4 regions of the Spirillospora sp. CA-108201 genome follow, and region 1 is predicted to be linked to each of the others. Evidence: riboswitches for the same ligand, from Rfam matches in the RefSeq annotation. Region 1 holds a riboswitch; each other region holds the start of a gene.
The links. A riboswitch is a leader RNA that binds a small molecule or an ion and turns the genes downstream of it on or off. The one in region 1 is predicted to bind cobalamin.
Positions count from the first base shown of each region.

Region 2: another riboswitch for cobalamin. It lies ahead of ACQEU6_RS03460 (hypothetical protein); the one in region 1 lies ahead of ACQEU6_RS31005 (ribonucleoside-diphosphate reductase subunit alpha).
Region 3: another riboswitch for cobalamin. It lies ahead of cobN (cobaltochelatase subunit CobN); the one in region 1 lies ahead of ACQEU6_RS31005 (ribonucleoside-diphosphate reductase subunit alpha).
Region 4: another riboswitch for cobalamin. It lies ahead of cobN (cobaltochelatase subunit CobN); the one in region 1 lies ahead of ACQEU6_RS31005 (ribonucleoside-diphosphate reductase subunit alpha).

Region 1 covers NZ_JBNJNE010000001.1:6,422,246-6,426,448, forward strand. The annotation lists gene ACQEU6_RS30990 (copper resistance CopC family protein) at 1-342, opposite strand, end outside; gene ACQEU6_RS30995 (YcnI family copper-binding membrane protein) at 392-1,102, opposite strand; gene ACQEU6_RS31000 (MFS transporter) at 1,179-1,814, opposite strand; cobalamin riboswitch at 1,920-2,137, shown strand; gene ACQEU6_RS31005 (ribonucleoside-diphosphate reductase subunit alpha) at 2,273-4,203, shown strand, end outside.
Region 2 covers NZ_JBNJNE010000001.1:711,578-715,780, forward strand. The annotation lists gene ACQEU6_RS03450 (Hsp70 family protein) at 1-1,326, shown strand, start outside; gene ACQEU6_RS03455 (hypothetical protein) at 1,411-1,617, opposite strand; cobalamin riboswitch at 1,795-2,017, shown strand; gene ACQEU6_RS03460 (hypothetical protein) at 2,139-2,486, shown strand; gene ACQEU6_RS03465 (hypothetical protein) at 2,956-3,132, shown strand; gene ACQEU6_RS03470 (replication initiator) at 3,129-4,203, shown strand, end outside.
Region 3 covers NZ_JBNJNE010000001.1:9,628,428-9,632,630, reverse strand. The annotation lists gene cobN (cobaltochelatase subunit CobN) at 1-2,577, opposite strand, end outside; cobalamin riboswitch at 2,629-2,752, opposite strand; gene ACQEU6_RS45780 (ferredoxin-like domain-containing protein) at 2,824-3,618, shown strand; gene ACQEU6_RS45775 (ferredoxin-like domain-containing protein) at 3,546-3,917, shown strand; gene ACQEU6_RS45770 (precorrin-8X methylmutase) at 3,914-4,203, shown strand, end outside.
Region 4 covers NZ_JBNJNE010000002.1:10,852-15,054, reverse strand. The annotation lists gene cobN (cobaltochelatase subunit CobN) at 1-1,702, opposite strand, end outside; cobalamin riboswitch at 1,754-1,877, opposite strand; gene ACQEU6_RS45910 (ferredoxin-like domain-containing protein) at 1,949-3,043, shown strand; gene ACQEU6_RS45905 (precorrin-8X methylmutase) at 3,040-3,660, shown strand; gene ACQEU6_RS45900 (precorrin-2 C(20)-methyltransferase) at 3,660-4,203, shown strand, end outside.

The DNA of each region.
Region 1 (4,203 bases):
CGCCGGCGCCGGGGGCTGGGCGGCACCGGTCGAGCCCTGCACGGTGAACGTGAAGGAGCCCTCGACCGGATGGCCGTCCGACGCGACGACGCGCCACCCCACGGTGTACTGCCCGTTGGGCAGCGTGCCGTTCACCGCCTGGGTGACCTTGTTGTCGACCGCCCGCGCCGACCCCGCCTGGTACTGCCTGCGCGACCCGTCGGTCACGACCACGCGCGGCAGCCGCACCGGGTCCGCGTACGTCAGGACGATCTGGGACGGGGCCGCCACCGTCGAGTCCTTCGCGGGGCTCGCCGACGTCAGCCCGGTGTGCGCCGACGCGGGGACCGCCGTCGTCGCCAGGACGGCCGCGAGCGCCGCGACGCCGGCGGCCCCCGCAGCGCCGCCCGGGTCACGCCCGGCTCCGCGCCCGGGTCACGCCGTAGGCGCCGACCCCGACGCCGACCACGCCGACGGCGATGCCGATGCCGCCGAGCAGCCGGGCCGTCCCGTCGCCGGACGACGCGGACGACGTCGCGGCGGCGGGCTTCACCTGCGCGGTCAGGCCGGTCGCGGCCGTCGAGCCCTGGGGAAGGAGCTTCAGCACCGGCGCGGGGTGCTCCGGCTCGTTCGCCCCCTCCGCGGGGGCCTCCTCCCACGTGACGACCTCGCCGCCGGTGTAGGTCTGGTCGGCCGTGAACACGAGCCGGTCGGTGTCGGTGGGCAGCGGCCCCATCGAGACGTCGAACTCCTCGAACCGGCCCGGCTCGATCTTGCCGCCGCTCCAGGTGATCTTCGTGACGGCCTCGGTCAGCTCGCCGCCCTCGATCTTCACCGGCTTCGGCAGCCTGGACTTCTCGACCTTCACCGTCCAGCCCGGCAGCGGCCGGACCGACACCGACGACAGCGGGTGGTCGTTCGGCAGGTTCACCACGAGCTTGGTGGTGGAGGCGTCGTCGCGCTCGTTCGGCACGCGGAACGAGACCTTGGAGTACGAGCCCTGCTCGGCGGTCCTGGGGTTGACGGTGACGTGGGCGGACGCCGCCGCGGCAAGGCCGACCACGGACAGGGCGGTGAGGGACGCGACGGCCCCGGCGCGCCGGGCATGCGGAAGGAAGGGCATTGCGGAACTCCGTTCGAGACGTACGGGAATGGCCGGGCGCCGTGAACCGGCGTCCGGTGACGTACGGCGCTCCGGCTCAGGAGTGAGCGAGCGCCCTCGAACGCGTGGGGGGACCCCGCCGGACGACCTGGTGCCGCAGGACACGTCCGGTGGCCGTGACGGCCGCCGCCGCGGGCGCCGTCCGGAGAGGGCGGACCGGAGGCTCGGCCGGTTCCACGGCGAGCAGGGCCAGCAGCAGCCGGATCGGGCGGTCCGCCAGGGCGGCCACCCTCCGGGCGAGCGACCACGCCGCCCGCTCGCCGCGCCGCAGCCACCACGCGGCCACCAGCGCGGCCGTGCAGTGCGCCAGCGTCATCGCCAGGCCGTTCCCGCCGTGGGCGGCGGGGAGCGCGACGGGGTCCACGGCGCCCGTCATGGCGGCGTGCGCCCCGGGCGTGTGGTGGGACGGCGGCGCGCAGGCGGCCGTGAAGAGGGTGTGGAGGGCGAACTGCCCGCCGAGGAGCCCGCCCAGGATCGTCGCGAGCGAGCGCTCGTGGCCCGCCAGCACCAGCGTCACGCCGAGGACGGCGCCGAAGCCCGCGAGCGCCGCCCAGGCCGGCACCGCCGCGCCGCCCGCCAGGACGTGCCCGAGGGTCGCCAGCGTCGCGCACACGGTGGAGAACACCACCGCGCGGGCGGGCCGGAACAGCGGCTGCGGCGCAAGGGGGCTCATGACGCGCTTATCGTCCCATCCCCCGCGCGCCCTGCCCAGCCGCCCCCGGAACTTCGCTGACACGCCCAACATCTAGGGGTTGTGCGTTGATCGTCAACTAGATGTAGGGTTCAGTCCCGTGCTGGTCCGCCCCCGCCGTTCGCGGCGGGGGCGGCGTAAGAGGGAACCCGGTGGGAATCCGGGACTGCCCCGCAGCGGTGAGCGGGAACGACCGCCGTCATCACGCACTGGGCCCGGCGGCCTGGGAAGCGACGGCCAGTAGGACGCCTCGGCAGAGGCGGCGCCCGGCGAGTCCGAACACCTGCCCGCACGCGGGGCCGGGAGACCGGCCCCACCACAGGTCCGGGCCCGTCCCGGATCGACACGTCCAGGCCTCGCGGGTGGGCCGGGGGCGGAGCGCGGCCTCCGCCGCGCGCCGTTCGCATGCCTCCGCGGGGCGCATGCGAGGGGAGACGTACGTGACACAGGCTCTGGCCGCGCCGCCGGCGGAGATCACCGTCGAGGTCGAGGCGGCCTGCGAGGGGGTGCCGGGCGCGGAGGCCGGACGGGTGCTGGCCGCCGTCCGGTCCGCGGACGGATTGGACGCGGCCGCCCTGCGGGACCTCGCGATCGGGGAGGCAGCCGCGCTGATCCCCGCCGAGCCCGGCTACTCCAGGGTGGCCGCGCGGCTGCTCGGCGGCCGGATCCGGGACGAGGCCGCCGCGGCCGGCGTCCGGACGTTCGCCGAGTCGGTCGCCGCCGCGCACCGGGAGGGCCTCCTGGCGGACGACCTGGCCGCGTTCGTCCAGGCCAACTCCGCGGGGCTCGACGCGCTCGTCGACGACGGGGCCGACGACCGGTTCGAGTACTTCGGCCTCCGGACGGTCTACGACCGGTACCTCCTCAGGCATCCGCAGTCGAGGCTCGTCCTGGAGCGCCCGCAGCACTTCTTCCTGCGGGTTGCCTGCGGGCTCGTCATCCCCGACGAAGTCGGGCCGGGGGGTGCGGGGGGTCGGCCCCCCGCGGGGGGCACCGAGACCGTGGACGAGGCGGCCGAGCTGTACGCGCTGCTCAGCACGCTGTCGTACCTGCCCAGCTCGCCCACGCTGTTCAACTCCGGGGCCCGCCGCCCGCAGCTCTCGTCGTGCTTCCTGCTCGACTCGCCGCGCGACGAGCTGGAATCCATCTACGACCGGTACGGCCAGGTCGCGCGGCTCAGCAAGTACGCGGGCGGCATCGGCGTCTCCTGGACGCGGGTGCGGTCGCGGGGCTCGCTGATCCGGGGCACGAACGGGCACTCCAACGGGATCGTCCCGTGGCTGCGCACGCTCGACTCGTCCGTCGCCGCCGTCAACCAGGGCGGCCGCCGCAAGGGCGCGGCGTGCGTCTACCTGGAGCCGTGGCACGCCGACGTCGAGGAGTTCCTGGAGCTGCGCGACAACACCGGCGAGGACGCGCGCCGCACCCACAACCTCAACCTGGCCAACTGGGTCCCCGACGAGTTCATGCGCCGCGTCGAGGCCGACACGGCGTGGTCGCTGTTCGACCCCAAGGAGGTGCCCGAGCTGGTCGACCTGTGGGGAGACGAGTTCGACGAGGCCTACCGGGCGGCGGAGCGGGAGGGCCGGTTCGTCCGGCAGCTCCCGGCCCGCAAGCTGTACGGGCGCATGATGCGGACGCTCGCCGAGACGGGCAACGGCTGGATGACGTTCAAGGACGCCGCCAACCGCGCCTGCAACCAGACCGCCGAGCCCGGCAGGGTCGTCCACCTGTCGAACCTCTGCACGGAGATCCTGGAGGTGACGGGCGACGGCGAGGCGGCCGTCTGCAACCTCGGGTCGGTGAACCTGGCCGCGCACGCGGGGCCGTCCGGCGTCGACTGGGAGCGGCTCCGGTCGACGGTCCGCACCGCCGTCCGGTTCCTGGACCGCACCATCGACCGGGGCTTCTACCCCACGCCGGAGGCGGAGAAGGCCAACCGCAGGTGGCGGCCGGTCGGGCTGGGCGTGATGGGCCTCGCGGACGTGTTCTTCACACTGCGCCTGCCGTTCGACTCCGACGAGGCGCGCGAACTGTCGACGCGCATCGCCGAGGAGATCGCCCTCGCCGCCTACAACGCGTCGGCCGACCTCGCCGCCGCCCACGGCCCGCTGCCCGCCTACGAGGCGACCCGCACCGCGCGCGGCCGGCTCCACCTGGACCACTTCCCGGACGCGGCGCCGTCCCGTTCCGCCGACTGGGACGCGCTGCGGGCCCGCGTCGCGCAGGTGGGGCTGCGCAACTCGCTGCTCGTCGCGATCGCGCCGACGGCGACGATCGCGTCCATCGCGGGCTGCTACGAGTGCATCGAGCCGCAGGTGTCCAACCTGTTCAAGCGCGAGACGCTGTCCGGCGAGTTCCTCCAGATCAA
Region 2 (4,203 bases), 5.7 Mb from region 1:
GGGAGGCACGACGGGTTCGGAGGCGGCGCCCTCGACGAGGCCCTCTACCGGATCGTCGCCGAAAGGGCGGCGCCCCTTGACGCCGCCGCCTGGGACGAGATGACGCGACGGCACAACGGCTCAGAACTGGTCCGCCAGGAGGTCGTGGAGGCCAAGCACGCGCTCTCCGAGCACGACGCCGCGTCGCTCCGGCTCGACGGCCTCACCGAGGCGATCACGGTCACGCGCACCGAGTTCGAGGACGCGACGAGCCGGATGCTGCGCTGGAGCGTCGGCGAACTCCTGGCGGCCGTCGAGCGCGCCGGCCTCTCCCCGGACGATCTGGACGCCGTCTACCTGGCCGGCGGCGCGGCCCGCATGCCCAGGATCGCCGAACTCGTCGCCGAAGGGCTGGGCTGGGAACCCGTCACCACGGCCGACCCCAAGGCCGTGGTCGCCCTCGGCGCTCTGCGCGCCTACGCGCAGAGCCCACAGAGCGCGCCGCGGTCGCCGGGCGCGCAGCCGACCCTGCCCGCCGCAGGGCCCGCACTCGCAGCCGGTCCCGCAGCCCTGGCTCCCGCCCGCCGCACCCGTCCCCGATCGAAGGCACCGCTCCTGACGGCCATGGCGATGATCCCCCTGACCGCCGTCGTGGTCGCGGCCGCCCTCTTCGCCCGCTCGCACCTGGGCCCGTCCGAGAACACCGGCTCCGCGTCGGTCACCACCACCGCGCCCCAGGCGTCCGTCGCCTCGCCCGCCGCGCCCGTCCCGTCGCCGGCGGGCTCGGTGACCGACAGTCCCACCCCGGAGGAATCGTCGAGCCCGCCCGAGGAGTCACCCACCCCCGAAGAGGAGACGGGCATCAGGACGGGCACGTACTCGGTGAGCCTCAGCGGAATGGTCAGCGGCCAGACGTTCCGCCGCACCGCCCAGCTCCAGGTGATGCCGACGGTCACCCGCGTCGGGACGAACAACGGCGTCAACCCGGTCGAGGTATGCCTGCGGTCCGGCTTCCCCGCCGGGACGCCCGAGGTCGGCGCGATCTGGTTCGGCACCAACACCGCCTGCTTCCCCGAGCGCGGCGCCCAGCTCGACATGACCAACGTCGAGGTGGACGGCGACACCATCACCGTCCGGCCGGACGCCCGCATCGCCGCCACGGGACTCAACCAGTTCACGGCATCCGGCAACTCCATCTACGCGTGCCTCTACCAGCCGGTCTCCGGCACCATGACCGTGGACCTCTCCGGCGATTCGCCCACCGGCGAACTCGACATCAACGGCTACAGCGGCCCGTGCCAGGCCGTAGGCACCAACACCACCTACACCGCCAGCATCAACGGCTGAACACCGGTACCGAGACCGCGCGAAAAAGAGCGCGGCCAGAGGCCGCGCTCAGGTCGGACTCCGGCCGGCGCGAGCCGACCGATGTCAGAGTGCCCCCTTGTCCAGGTCCTCCACCACGCCCCTGTAGGCGCCGGCGTCGATCTCGGCCTCTTCAGCCTCTTCCGGGGTCTGCGCCTGCGCGGCGTTCTGCTCCGACAGCTCGGCGGCTCCCTGGAACATGCTGCGGGCGAATTCCCTTTCCTGCGGGGTCGGGCCAGCCATGATCACTCCGTCGCTCGGGTTGTCCTGCATTCGCAGGGTCCTCCCTTCCTTGGGGGGACAAGGAAACCGTTCGAGGTGCGGCCGGGTCGGCAACTTCCGATGGGAGAGCACGACCGCCGAGCCGAGGCGAACGCGGCGGTGCGGAGGTCGCCGTGCATGGCGTGGACGAGGCGCGAGCGGGTTTGCGTCCGCCGGCATCTCGGCCGTTAGACTCCGTCGTGCGGAAGGTTCGCCCGTGTCCGCGTGGTGCGGGCGTCGTAAGAGGGAACCCGGTGCGAATCCGGGACTGCCCCGCAGCGGTGAGCGGGAACGACCGCCGTCAATGAGCACTGGGCCCGGCGGCCTGGGAAGCGACGGCCAGTAGGACGCACCTATCCCGGTAGGAGCGGCGCCCGCGAGTCCGAAGACCTGCCTTCGCCCGTGCGCCGCCTGGCGCACGGTGGTCTGCGGCCTCGCGGGAGGGCCGGCGGGCGGCACAGGCGGGCTTTCGGCGCCGTGCCGCGCACCTCCCTCCGCGCCTGGCCGCCTGTGGCTCAGCGAGGGAAGCTGCCATGAGAACCACGATCCTCGGTTACCCCCGGATCGGGACGCGCCGCGAGCTCAAGTTCGCCACCGAGGGCTTCTGGGCGGGACGCGTCGACGCGGCCGCGCTGGAGAAGGCCGGTGCGGACCTGCGCGGCGCCGTCTGGACCGAGCTGCGCGACGCCGGCCTGGACACGGTCCCGTCGAACACCTTCTCCTTCTACGACCAGGTCCTGGACACCAGCGTCCTGGTGGACGCCGTGCCCGCGCGCTACCGGGGCCTGGACGGTCTCGACCGGTACTTCGCCATGGCGCGCGGTGTCCAGGACATCCCCGCGATGGAGATGACCAAGTGGTTCGACACCAACTACCACTAGTTCACGCATCCAGGCAACATTTCTGCCGGAACCCCTAGTCACTCAGAGTGAAACCCGCGCGAACCGCCCCAGTAGGGGGTTTCAACCTTGATCATCCTCGGGTACTCATGGACGCGGAGCCGCATCCAGCGACTCCGAGGCAGGCGAGTGGCAGGCGGGGTCGGCTCCCGCCGCAGGGGCTCCGCGAGGACGCCCCAATACGCGAACAGCCGCACAACAAACACAAAAACACAGATCGCCGAGGTGGGCTCTCGGCACGCAAGACCGGGTGCGCGCCCGGGCGGGACTCGTCCCGCGAATAGCTACCTAAAACGAATCAGCCCTGGCTAACACGGCACATAAAGAAGGCCACTCGCGCGAAGAGCTAGACCGGAACGAGTAGGCGCCAGCCTGCCCGCAGGCCGTTGGCTCTTCACCCCGGACATCGTTGCGCGCTCCCTAGCCGTGAGCCAGGGAGAGGAGTTACGGGTTGAAGCCCAGCCCGGAAGCAGCCGCATGGGGTAAGCGTCAGGCCAGCAAATCGCCGCGCTGGACGGACGCGAAGTGGCGCAGGATCCAAACCATCTTCGGTGTCGAGTTGACCACCCCCGAGGTACCCGACGACCGATACGAGGCCGAGGCCGCGACCTGGCAGGACGCGGCATGAGCGGCCCGCAGATGCCCGACCTACCGCCGGAACTGCTCGCCGCCGTCCAGCGCGCGGCCATGCCCGACTTCGACCGCTGGCACCAGATGATCCGCTCCGCCGGAGGGTGCGAGCAGCCCGTACGGCTGCGCGGTGAGCGGATCACCCTGGACGGTGAGAGCGGCGAGTTGATCGAGTCGTACTCGACCGCCGACGAGCCGACCGGGTTCCTGATCACTGCGTGTGGCAACCGCCGCGCGTCCCGGTGCGCCGCGTGCGCCGAGGTGTACCGGGACGACACCTATCACCTGATCATCTCCGGACTGACCGGAGGCAAGGGCGTGCCTGAGGAGGTCAGCGAGCACCCGCGCGTGTTCCTCACGCTCACCGCCCCCTCATTCGGTGCCGTCCACGCCCACCGCGAGAAGGGAGGGAAGACCCAGCTTTGCCGACCCCGACGAGATGGCCCCGTGTGTGCCCACGGCCGCCCCGAGGGGTGCCGGGCGCGGCACCAGGCCGACGACCCTCAGGTTGGGCAGCCGATCTGCGTCGACTGCTACGACTACCCCGCCGCCGTGTTGTGGAACGCCCACGCCCCCGAGCTATGGCGACGCCTCACCCTCACCGTCCCCAGGCTGATCACGGCCGAGCTGGGCATCACCCACAAGGCCCTACGCGAACAGGCCCGCCTGTCGTACGCCCGCGTGATCGAGTACCAGCGACGCGGCCTGATCCACTTCCACGCCGTCGTGCGCCTGGACGGACCGGACGGACCGGACCAGTCGCCGCCCGTATGGGCCACCACCGAACTCCTAGAACGCACCTTGCGAACCACCGCCGCACAGATCGAGGTACCGGCCCCGCACCCGGACGGGACAAGCTCACCACTCACCTTGCGGTGGGGACGTCAACTCGACACCCAGGCCATCCAGGTGGCCGCCGAGTTGGACGGGATCGCCGACAAGCACGTAGCCCGCTATATCGCCAAGTACGCCACCAAGGGCGCCGAGGACTCCGGCACTGTAGACCGCCCCATCCGCCACGCCACCCAGATCAGTTCCTTGCAGGTGTCCGAGCACGCCCGCCGCATGA
Region 3 (4,203 bases), 3.2 Mb from region 1:
GCCCGCCGTGCGCATCGCGCTCGTCCCCCACACCGACAGCCCGACCGAGCGCGGCCACTCCCCGTGGTCGGCGCGGTAGCGCTCCAGGAGCGAGTCGGCCATCGCCTGCCCCGTCTCCCAGGCGAGGCGGCTCGGGACGGCGCGCGGGTCGACCGAGTAGAAGTTGCGGCCGGTCGGCAGGACGTTGACGAGGCCGCGCAGCGGCGACCCGCTCGGGCCCGCCGGGACGTAGCCGCCGTCCAGGGCGTGCAGGACGTGGTCGAGCTCGTCGGACGTCCGGGCCAGGCGCGGGACGATCTCGGCGGCGGCGAACTCCAGGACCCGCGCCACGGCGTCGCGGCGCTCCGCCGGAACGTCCCTCGCGGCCTCCCGGGCCGCGTCCACGGCCCAGCCCGCGTCCTCCATGGCCTGGACGAGGGCGCGGGCGGCGGCCTCGGCGGCGTCCACGTCGGCGAGCGCCTCGCCGCCGGCCTCGCTGAGCCCGAGCGCCTCCCGCAGGCCGGGCAGCGTCTCGCGGCCCGACCACATCTGGCGTGCGCGGAGCATGGCCAGCACCAGGTCGACGCGGGTCGCGCCGGTGGGCGCCTGGCCGAGGACGTGCAGGCCGTCGCGGATCTGCGCGTCCTTCACCTCGCACAGCCAGCCGTCGACGTGCAGGAGGAAGTCGTCGAACTCGGTGTCGTGGGGGCGGTCGTCCAGGCCGAGGTCGTGGTCGAGCCTGGCGGCCTGGATGAGCGTCCAGATCTGGGCGCGGATCGCGGGCAGCTTCGCCGGGTCCATCGCGGCGATCGTCGCGTGCTCGTCCAGGAGCTGTTCGAGGCGGGCGATGTCGCCGTAGGTCTCGGCGCGGGCCATCGGCGGGACCATGTGGTCGACGAGGACGGCGTGCGCGCGGCGCTTGGCCTGCGTGCCCTCGCCGGGGTCGTTGACGAGGAACGGGTAGACCAGCGGGACGTCGCCGAGCGCCGCGTCGGTGCCGCACGAGGCGGACATGCCCGCCGCCTTGCCGGGCAGCCACTCCAGGTTGCCGTGCTTGCCGACGTGGACGATCGCGTGCGCGCCGAACTCGTCCGAGAGCCACCGGTACGCGGCCAGGTAGTGGTGGCTGGGCGGCAGGTCGGGGTCGTGGTAGACGGCGATGGGGTTCTGCCCGAAGCCGCGCGGCGGCTGCACCATGACGACGAGGTTGCCGGCGCGCAGGGCGGCCAGGACGATGTCGCCGTCCTGGACGAACAGCTCCCCGGGCGGCGGGCCCCAGTGCCGCTCCATCCCCTCCCGCAGGTCGGCGGGCAGGGTGCGGTACCAGCGCGCGTAGGACGCGGCGGAGATGCGGACGGGGTTGCCCGCGAGCTGCTCCTCGGTGAGCCAGTCCTCGTCCTGGCCGCCCGCCGCGATGAGCGCGTGGACGAGGGCGTCGCCGTCCTGCTCGTCGACGCCGGGGAAGCCGTCCCCCAGGTCGTACCCCGCGTCGCGGAGCCGGGCCAGCAGGCGGACGGTGCTCGCCGGGGTGTCGAGGCCGACGGCGTTGCCGACGCGGGCGTGCTTGGTCGGGTACGCCGACAGCATCACGACGAGGCGGCGCCCGGGGGCCGGGGTGTGGCGGAGCCGGCCGTGCCGGACCGCGATCCCGGCGACCCGCGCGGCCCGCTCGGGGTCGGCGGCGTAGACGGTGAGACCGTCCTCGTCGACCTCCTTGAACGAGAACGGGACGGTGATGATCCGCCCGTCGAACTCGGGGATCGCGACCTGCGACGCCGCGTCCAGGGGGGACAGCCCGTCGTCGCCGCCCTCCCAGTCGGACCGGCTGGTCGTGAGGCAGAGGCCCTGGAGGATCGGGACGTCCAGCGCCGCGAGCGCGCCCACGTCCCACGCCTCGTCGTCGCCGCCCGCCCCGGCCGTGGCGGGCCGCGACCCGCCCGCCGCGAGCACGGTCGTCACCAGCGCGTCCGCCTGGCGCAGCGTGTCCAGCAGCTCGGGCTCGGCGGTGCGCAGCGACGAGCAGAACACCGGCATGGCGCGCCCGCCCGCGTCCTCCACGGCGGCGCAGAGCGCCTCGACGAACGCGGTGTTGCCCGCCATGTGGTGGGCGCGGTAGTAGAGCACGCCGACCACGGGCCCGCCGCCGTCGCGGGCGGCGCGGTCGAGCCGCCCCCAGGTCGGCGTCGGGGCCGGCGGAGCGAAGCCGCGCCCGGTCAGCAGCACGGTGTCGGACAGGAACGCGTGCAGTTCGGCGAGGTTGGCGGGGCCGCCGTGCGCGAGGTAGGCGTGCGCCTCGGCGCACACCCCGCCGCTGACCGTGGACAGCTCCATCAGCTCGGCGTCGGGGGCCTGCTCGCCGCCGAGGACGACGACGGGCCGGGGGCCCGCGAGCAGCGCGTCGAGGCCGTCCTCCCAGGCGCGCCGGCCGCCGAGCAGCCGCACCACGACGAGGTCGGCGCCCTCGGTCAGCTCGGGCAGGTCGGCGGCGGCGAGCCGCGCGGGATTGCCGAGCCGGTAGGCGGCGCCGGACGCGCGGGCGCTCAGCAGATCGGTGTCGGACGTCGACAGCAACAGGACCGTGCGGCTGTGCTCGGGCACGGCGCATCCTCCCCCTGGGGTCCTCGCCCCGGTCGCGGGTGTCGACGGCAGGAGTCTCCTGGCTCCCGGATCGACGCTCGCCCCGGCCTTCCCGTCCTTGCGGACAGTGGCCTACAGCGGGGTTCGCTCCCCGGTCACAGTGGCGGGACCGCGCCGGATTCGCACCGGCTTCCTCCCATTGCCATCGCCTGAGCAGAAGAGTACGGCAGCGCGGTCGCCCTGCAAACTGTGGTTAACATCCTCCCCGTGCCGAATGTCAGAGCCCGTGCCGACGCGTGCCCCGGGGCGCTGCGCACCCACGACGCCGCCGACGGGCCGCTGGCGCGCGTCCGCGTCCCGGGCGGCGCGGTGTCCGCCGCGCAGCTCGCGGTGCTCGGCGCCGCCGCCCGCGAGCTGGGGCGGGACGTGATCGAACTCACGTCCCGCGGCAACCTCCAGGTGCGCGGCGTCCGCGACCCGGCGGCGCTCGCGGCCCGGCTGGCGGCCGCCGGGCTGCTGCCGTCGGCGACCCACGAGCGGGTGCGCAACATCGTCGCGTCCCCGCTCGGCGGGCGCGGCCCGCGCGGCGTTCTCGCCACGGACCCGCTGGTCACGGCGCTGGACGAGGCGCTGCGCGCGCGTCCGGAACTGGCCCGGCTGCCGGGGCGGTTCCTGTTCGCGCTCGACGACGGCACCGGCGACATGGCGGCGCTGGGCGCCGACGCCGCCTGCACCCCCGAAGGGCTGCGGCTGGCCGGGACGCGGCTCGGGCCCGTCCCCGGCGAGCCCGTCGCCGCGCTGCTCGCGGCGGCGGAGGCGTTCCTGGAGATCCGGGGGACGCCTGGCGCCTCGCGGAGGTGCCGGACGGCGCGCGGCTCGTCGCGGAGCGGCTGGGCGCGGACGTGCGGGACGCGCCGCCGCGCCCGGACCCCGCGCCGCCGCACGCCGGGATCGTCGCGCAGCGGGACGGGCGCGCCGCGCTGGAGGCCGTGCCCCCGCTCGGCCGGCTGTCCGCCGCGCAGGCCGAGGCGCTCGCCGCGGTCGCGGACGAGGTGCGGGTGACGCCGTGGCGCAGCGTGGTGCTGCGGGACCGGGACGCGGGCGAGGCGCCACGCGCGGCGGCGGAGCTCGCGGCGGCGGGCTTCGCGACCGATCCGGCGTCGCCCTGGGGCGGCGTGACGGCCTGCACCGGCAGCCCCGGATGCGCGAAGTCGCGCGGCGACGTGCAGGGCGAGGCGCGGCGCTTCGTGGACGGCCTGGTCCGCGCGCCCGGGACCCCCGTCCACTGGACGGGGTGCGAGCGGCGCTGCGGGATGCCCCGCGGCCCGGTCGTGCTGAGGACGGCGGAGGGACAGCAGTGATCGATTACGTCCGGGACGGCGCCGAGATCTACCGGCGGTCGTTCGCGACGATCCGCGCGGAGGCCGACCTGTCGGGACTGCCGGACGACGTGGCGCGGGTCGCGGTCCGCATGATCCACGCCTGCGGCATGACCGACCTGGTCGGGGACCTGGCCTGGTCGCCGGGGGTCGTGGAGCGGGCGCGGGCGGCGCTGCTGGCCGGCGCGCCGGTGCTGTGCGACGCGCGGATGGTCGCCTCCGGGGTGACCCGCGCGCGGCTCCCCGCCGGCAACGAGGTCGTCTGCAC
Region 4 (4,203 bases), on a different contig from region 1:
CGAGGACGGCGTGCGCGCGGCGCTTGGCCTGCGTGCCCTCGCCGGGGTCGTTGACGAGGAACGGGTAGACCAGCGGGACGTCGCCGAGCGCCGCGTCGGTGCCGCACGAGGCGGACATGCCCGCCGCCTTGCCGGGCAGCCACTCCAGGTTGCCGTGCTTGCCGACGTGGACGATCGCGTGCGCGCCGAACTCGTCCGAGAGCCACCGGTACGCGGCCAGGTAGTGGTGGCTGGGCGGCAGGTCGGGGTCGTGGTAGACGGCGATGGGGTTCTGCCCGAAGCCGCGCGGCGGCTGCACCATGACGACGAGGTTGCCGGCGCGCAGGGCGGCCAGGACGATGTCGCCGTCCTGGACGAACAGCTCCCCGGGCGGCGGGCCCCAGTGCCGCTCCATCCCCTCCCGCAGGTCGGCGGGCAGGGTGCGGTACCAGCGCGCGTAGGACGCGGCGGAGATGCGGACGGGGTTGCCCGCGAGCTGCTCCTCGGTGAGCCAGTCCTCGTCCTGGCCGCCCGCCGCGATGAGCGCGTGGACGAGGGCGTCGCCGTCCTGCTCGTCGACGCCGGGGAAGCCGTCCCCCAGGTCGTACCCCGCGTCGCGGAGCCGGGCCAGCAGGCGGACGGTGCTCGCCGGGGTGTCGAGGCCGACGGCGTTGCCGACGCGGGCGTGCTTGGTCGGGTACGCCGACAGCATCACGACGAGGCGGCGCCCGGGGGCCGGGGTGTGGCGGAGCCGGCCGTGCCGGACCGCGATCCCGGCGACCCGCGCGGCCCGCTCGGGGTCGGCGGCGTAGACGGTGAGACCGTCCTCGTCGACCTCCTTGAACGAGAACGGGACGGTGATGATCCGCCCGTCGAACTCGGGGATCGCGACCTGCGACGCCGCGTCCAGGGGGGACAGCCCGTCGTCGCCGCCCTCCCAGTCGGACCGGCTGGTCGTGAGGCAGAGGCCCTGGAGGATCGGGACGTCCAGCGCCGCGAGCGCGCCCACGTCCCACGCCTCGTCGTCGCCGCCCGCCCCGGCCGTGGCGGGCCGCGACCCGCCCGCCGCGAGCACGGTCGTCACCAGCGCGTCCGCCTGGCGCAGCGTGTCCAGCAGCTCGGGCTCGGCGGTGCGCAGCGACGAGCAGAACACCGGCATGGCGCGCCCGCCCGCGTCCTCCACGGCGGCGCAGAGCGCCTCGACGAACGCGGTGTTGCCCGCCATGTGGTGGGCGCGGTAGTAGAGCACGCCGACCACGGGCCCGCCGCCGTCGCGGGCGGCGCGGTCGAGCCGCCCCCAGGTCGGCGTCGGGGCCGGCGGAGCGAAGCCGCGCCCGGTCAGCAGCACGGTGTCGGACAGGAACGCGTGCAGTTCGGCGAGGTTGGCGGGGCCGCCGTGCGCGAGGTAGGCGTGCGCCTCGGCGCACACCCCGCCGCTGACCGTGGACAGCTCCATCAGCTCGGCGTCGGGGGCCTGCTCGCCGCCGAGGACGACGACGGGCCGGGGGCCCGCGAGCAGCGCGTCGAGGCCGTCCTCCCAGGCGCGCCGGCCGCCGAGCAGCCGCACCACGACGAGGTCGGCGCCCTCGGTCAGCTCGGGCAGGTCGGCGGCGGCGAGCCGCGCGGGATTGCCGAGCCGGTAGGCGGCGCCGGACGCGCGGGCGCTCAGCAGATCGGTGTCGGACGTCGACAGCAACAGGACCGTGCGGCTGTGCTCGGGCACGGCGCATCCTCCCCCTGGGGTCCTCGCCCCGGTCGCGGGTGTCGACGGCAGGAGTCTCCTGGCTCCCGGATCGACGCTCGCCCCGGCCTTCCCGTCCTTGCGGACAGTGGCCTACAGCGGGGTTCGCTCCCCGGTCACAGTGGCGGGACCGCGCCGGATTCGCACCGGCTTCCTCCCATTGCCATCGCCTGAGCAGAAGAGTACGGCAGCGCGGTCGCCCTGCAAACTGTGGTTAACATCCTCCCCGTGCCGAATGTCAGAGCCCGTGCCGACGCGTGCCCCGGGGCGCTGCGCACCCACGACGCCGCCGACGGGCCGCTGGCGCGCGTCCGCGTCCCGGGCGGCGCGGTGTCCGCCGCGCAGCTCGCGGTGCTCGGCGCCGCCGCCCGCGAGCTGGGGCGGGACGTGATCGAACTCACGTCCCGCGGCAACCTCCAGGTGCGCGGCGTCCGCGACCCGGCGGCGCTCGCGGCCCGGCTGGCGGCCGCCGGGCTGCTGCCGTCGGCGACCCACGAGCGGGTGCGCAACATCGTCGCGTCCCCGCTCGGCGGGCGCGGCCCGCGCGGCGTTCTCGCCACGGACCCGCTGGTCACGGCGCTGGACGAGGCGCTGCGCGCGCGTCCGGAACTGGCCCGGCTGCCGGGGCGGTTCCTGTTCGCGCTCGACGACGGCACCGGCGACATGGCGGCGCTGGGCGCCGACGCCGCCTGCACCCCCGAAGGGCTGCGGCTGGCCGGGACGCGGCTCGGGCCCGTCCCCGGCGAGCCCGTCGCCGCGCTGCTCGCGGCGGCGGAGGCGTTCCTGGAGATCCGGGGGGACGCCTGGCGCCTCGCGGAGGTGCCGGACGGCGCGCGGCTCGTCGCGGAGCGGCTGGGCGCGGACGTGCGGGACGCGCCGCCGCGCCCGGACCCCGCGCCGCCGCACGCCGGGATCGTCGCGCAGCGGGACGGGCGCGCCGCGCTGGAGGCCGTGCCCCCGCTCGGCCGGCTGTCCGCCGCGCAGGCCGAGGCGCTCGCCGCGGTCGCGGACGAGGTGCGGGTGACGCCGTGGCGCAGCGTGGTGCTGCGGGACCGGGACGCGGGCGAGGCGCCACGCGCGGCGGCGGAGCTCGCGGCGGCGGGCTTCGCGACCGATCCGGCGTCGCCCTGGGGCGGCGTGACGGCCTGCACCGGCAGCCCCGGATGCGCGAAGTCGCGCGGCGACGTGCAGGGCGAGGCGCGGCGCTTCGTGGACGGCCTGGTCCGCGCGCCCGGGACCCCCGTCCACTGGACGGGGTGCGAGCGGCGCTGCGGGATGCCCCGCGGCCCGGTCGTGCTGAGGACGGCGGAGGGACAGCAGTGATCGATTACGTCCGGGACGGCGCCGAGATCTACCGGCGGTCGTTCGCGACGATCCGCGCGGAGGCCGACCTGTCGGGACTGCCGGACGACGTGGCGCGGGTCGCGGTCCGCATGATCCACGCCTGCGGCATGACCGACCTGGTCGGGGACCTGGCCTGGTCGCCGGGGGTCGTGGAGCGGGCGCGGGCGGCGCTGCTGGCCGGCGCGCCGGTGCTGTGCGACGCGCGGATGGTCGCCTCCGGGGTGACCCGCGCGCGGCTCCCCGCCGGCAACGAGGTCGTCTGCACCCTGGGCGACCCGGGCGTCCCCGAGCTGGCCGAGCGGCTCGGCACCACGCGCAGCGCGGCGGCGCTGGAGCTGTGGCGCGACCGGCTCGGCGGCGCGGTCGTCGCGATCGGCAACGCGCCGACGGCGCTGTTCCGGCTGCTGGAGCTGATGGAGGAGGGCGCGCCGCGCCCGGCGGCGGTCCTCGGGATCCCGGTCGGGTTCATCGGGGCGGCCGAGTCCAAGGAGGCGCTCGCCGCGAGCGGGCTGGACCATCTGGTGGTGCGCGGGCGGCGCGGCGGCAGCGCGATGACGGCGGCGGCGGTCAACGCCCTCGCCAGTGAGGCGGAGTGATGGCGGGACGGCTGTTCGGCGTGGGCGTCGGGCCCGGCGACCCGGAGCTGGTCACGGTGCGGGCGGCGCGGCTGATCGGCGAGGCGGACGTGGTGGCCTTCCACTGCGCGCGGCACGGCCGCAGCATCGCCCGGGCGATCGCCGAGCCGTACCTGCGGGACGGGCGGATCGAGGAGCAGCTCGTCTACCCGGTGACGACGGAGGCCACCGACCACCGCGGCGGGTACCACGGGGCGCTGGAGGAGTTCTACGCCGACTGCGCCGCCCGGCTCGCCGCGCACCTCGACGCGGGGCGGACGGTCGTGGTGCTGAGCGAGGGCGACCCCCTGTTCTACGGGTCGTACATGCACCTGCACAAGCGGCTCGCGCCGCACTACCCGGCCGAGGTCGTGCCGGGCGTGACGTCGCTGAGCGCGGCGTCGGCGGCGGCGGGGCGCCCGCTGGTGGAGCGCGAGGAGACGCTGACCATCCTGCCGGGGACGCTGCCCGGCGAGGAGCTGGCCGAGCGGCTGAGCACCGCGGACGCGGCGGCCGTCCTCAAGC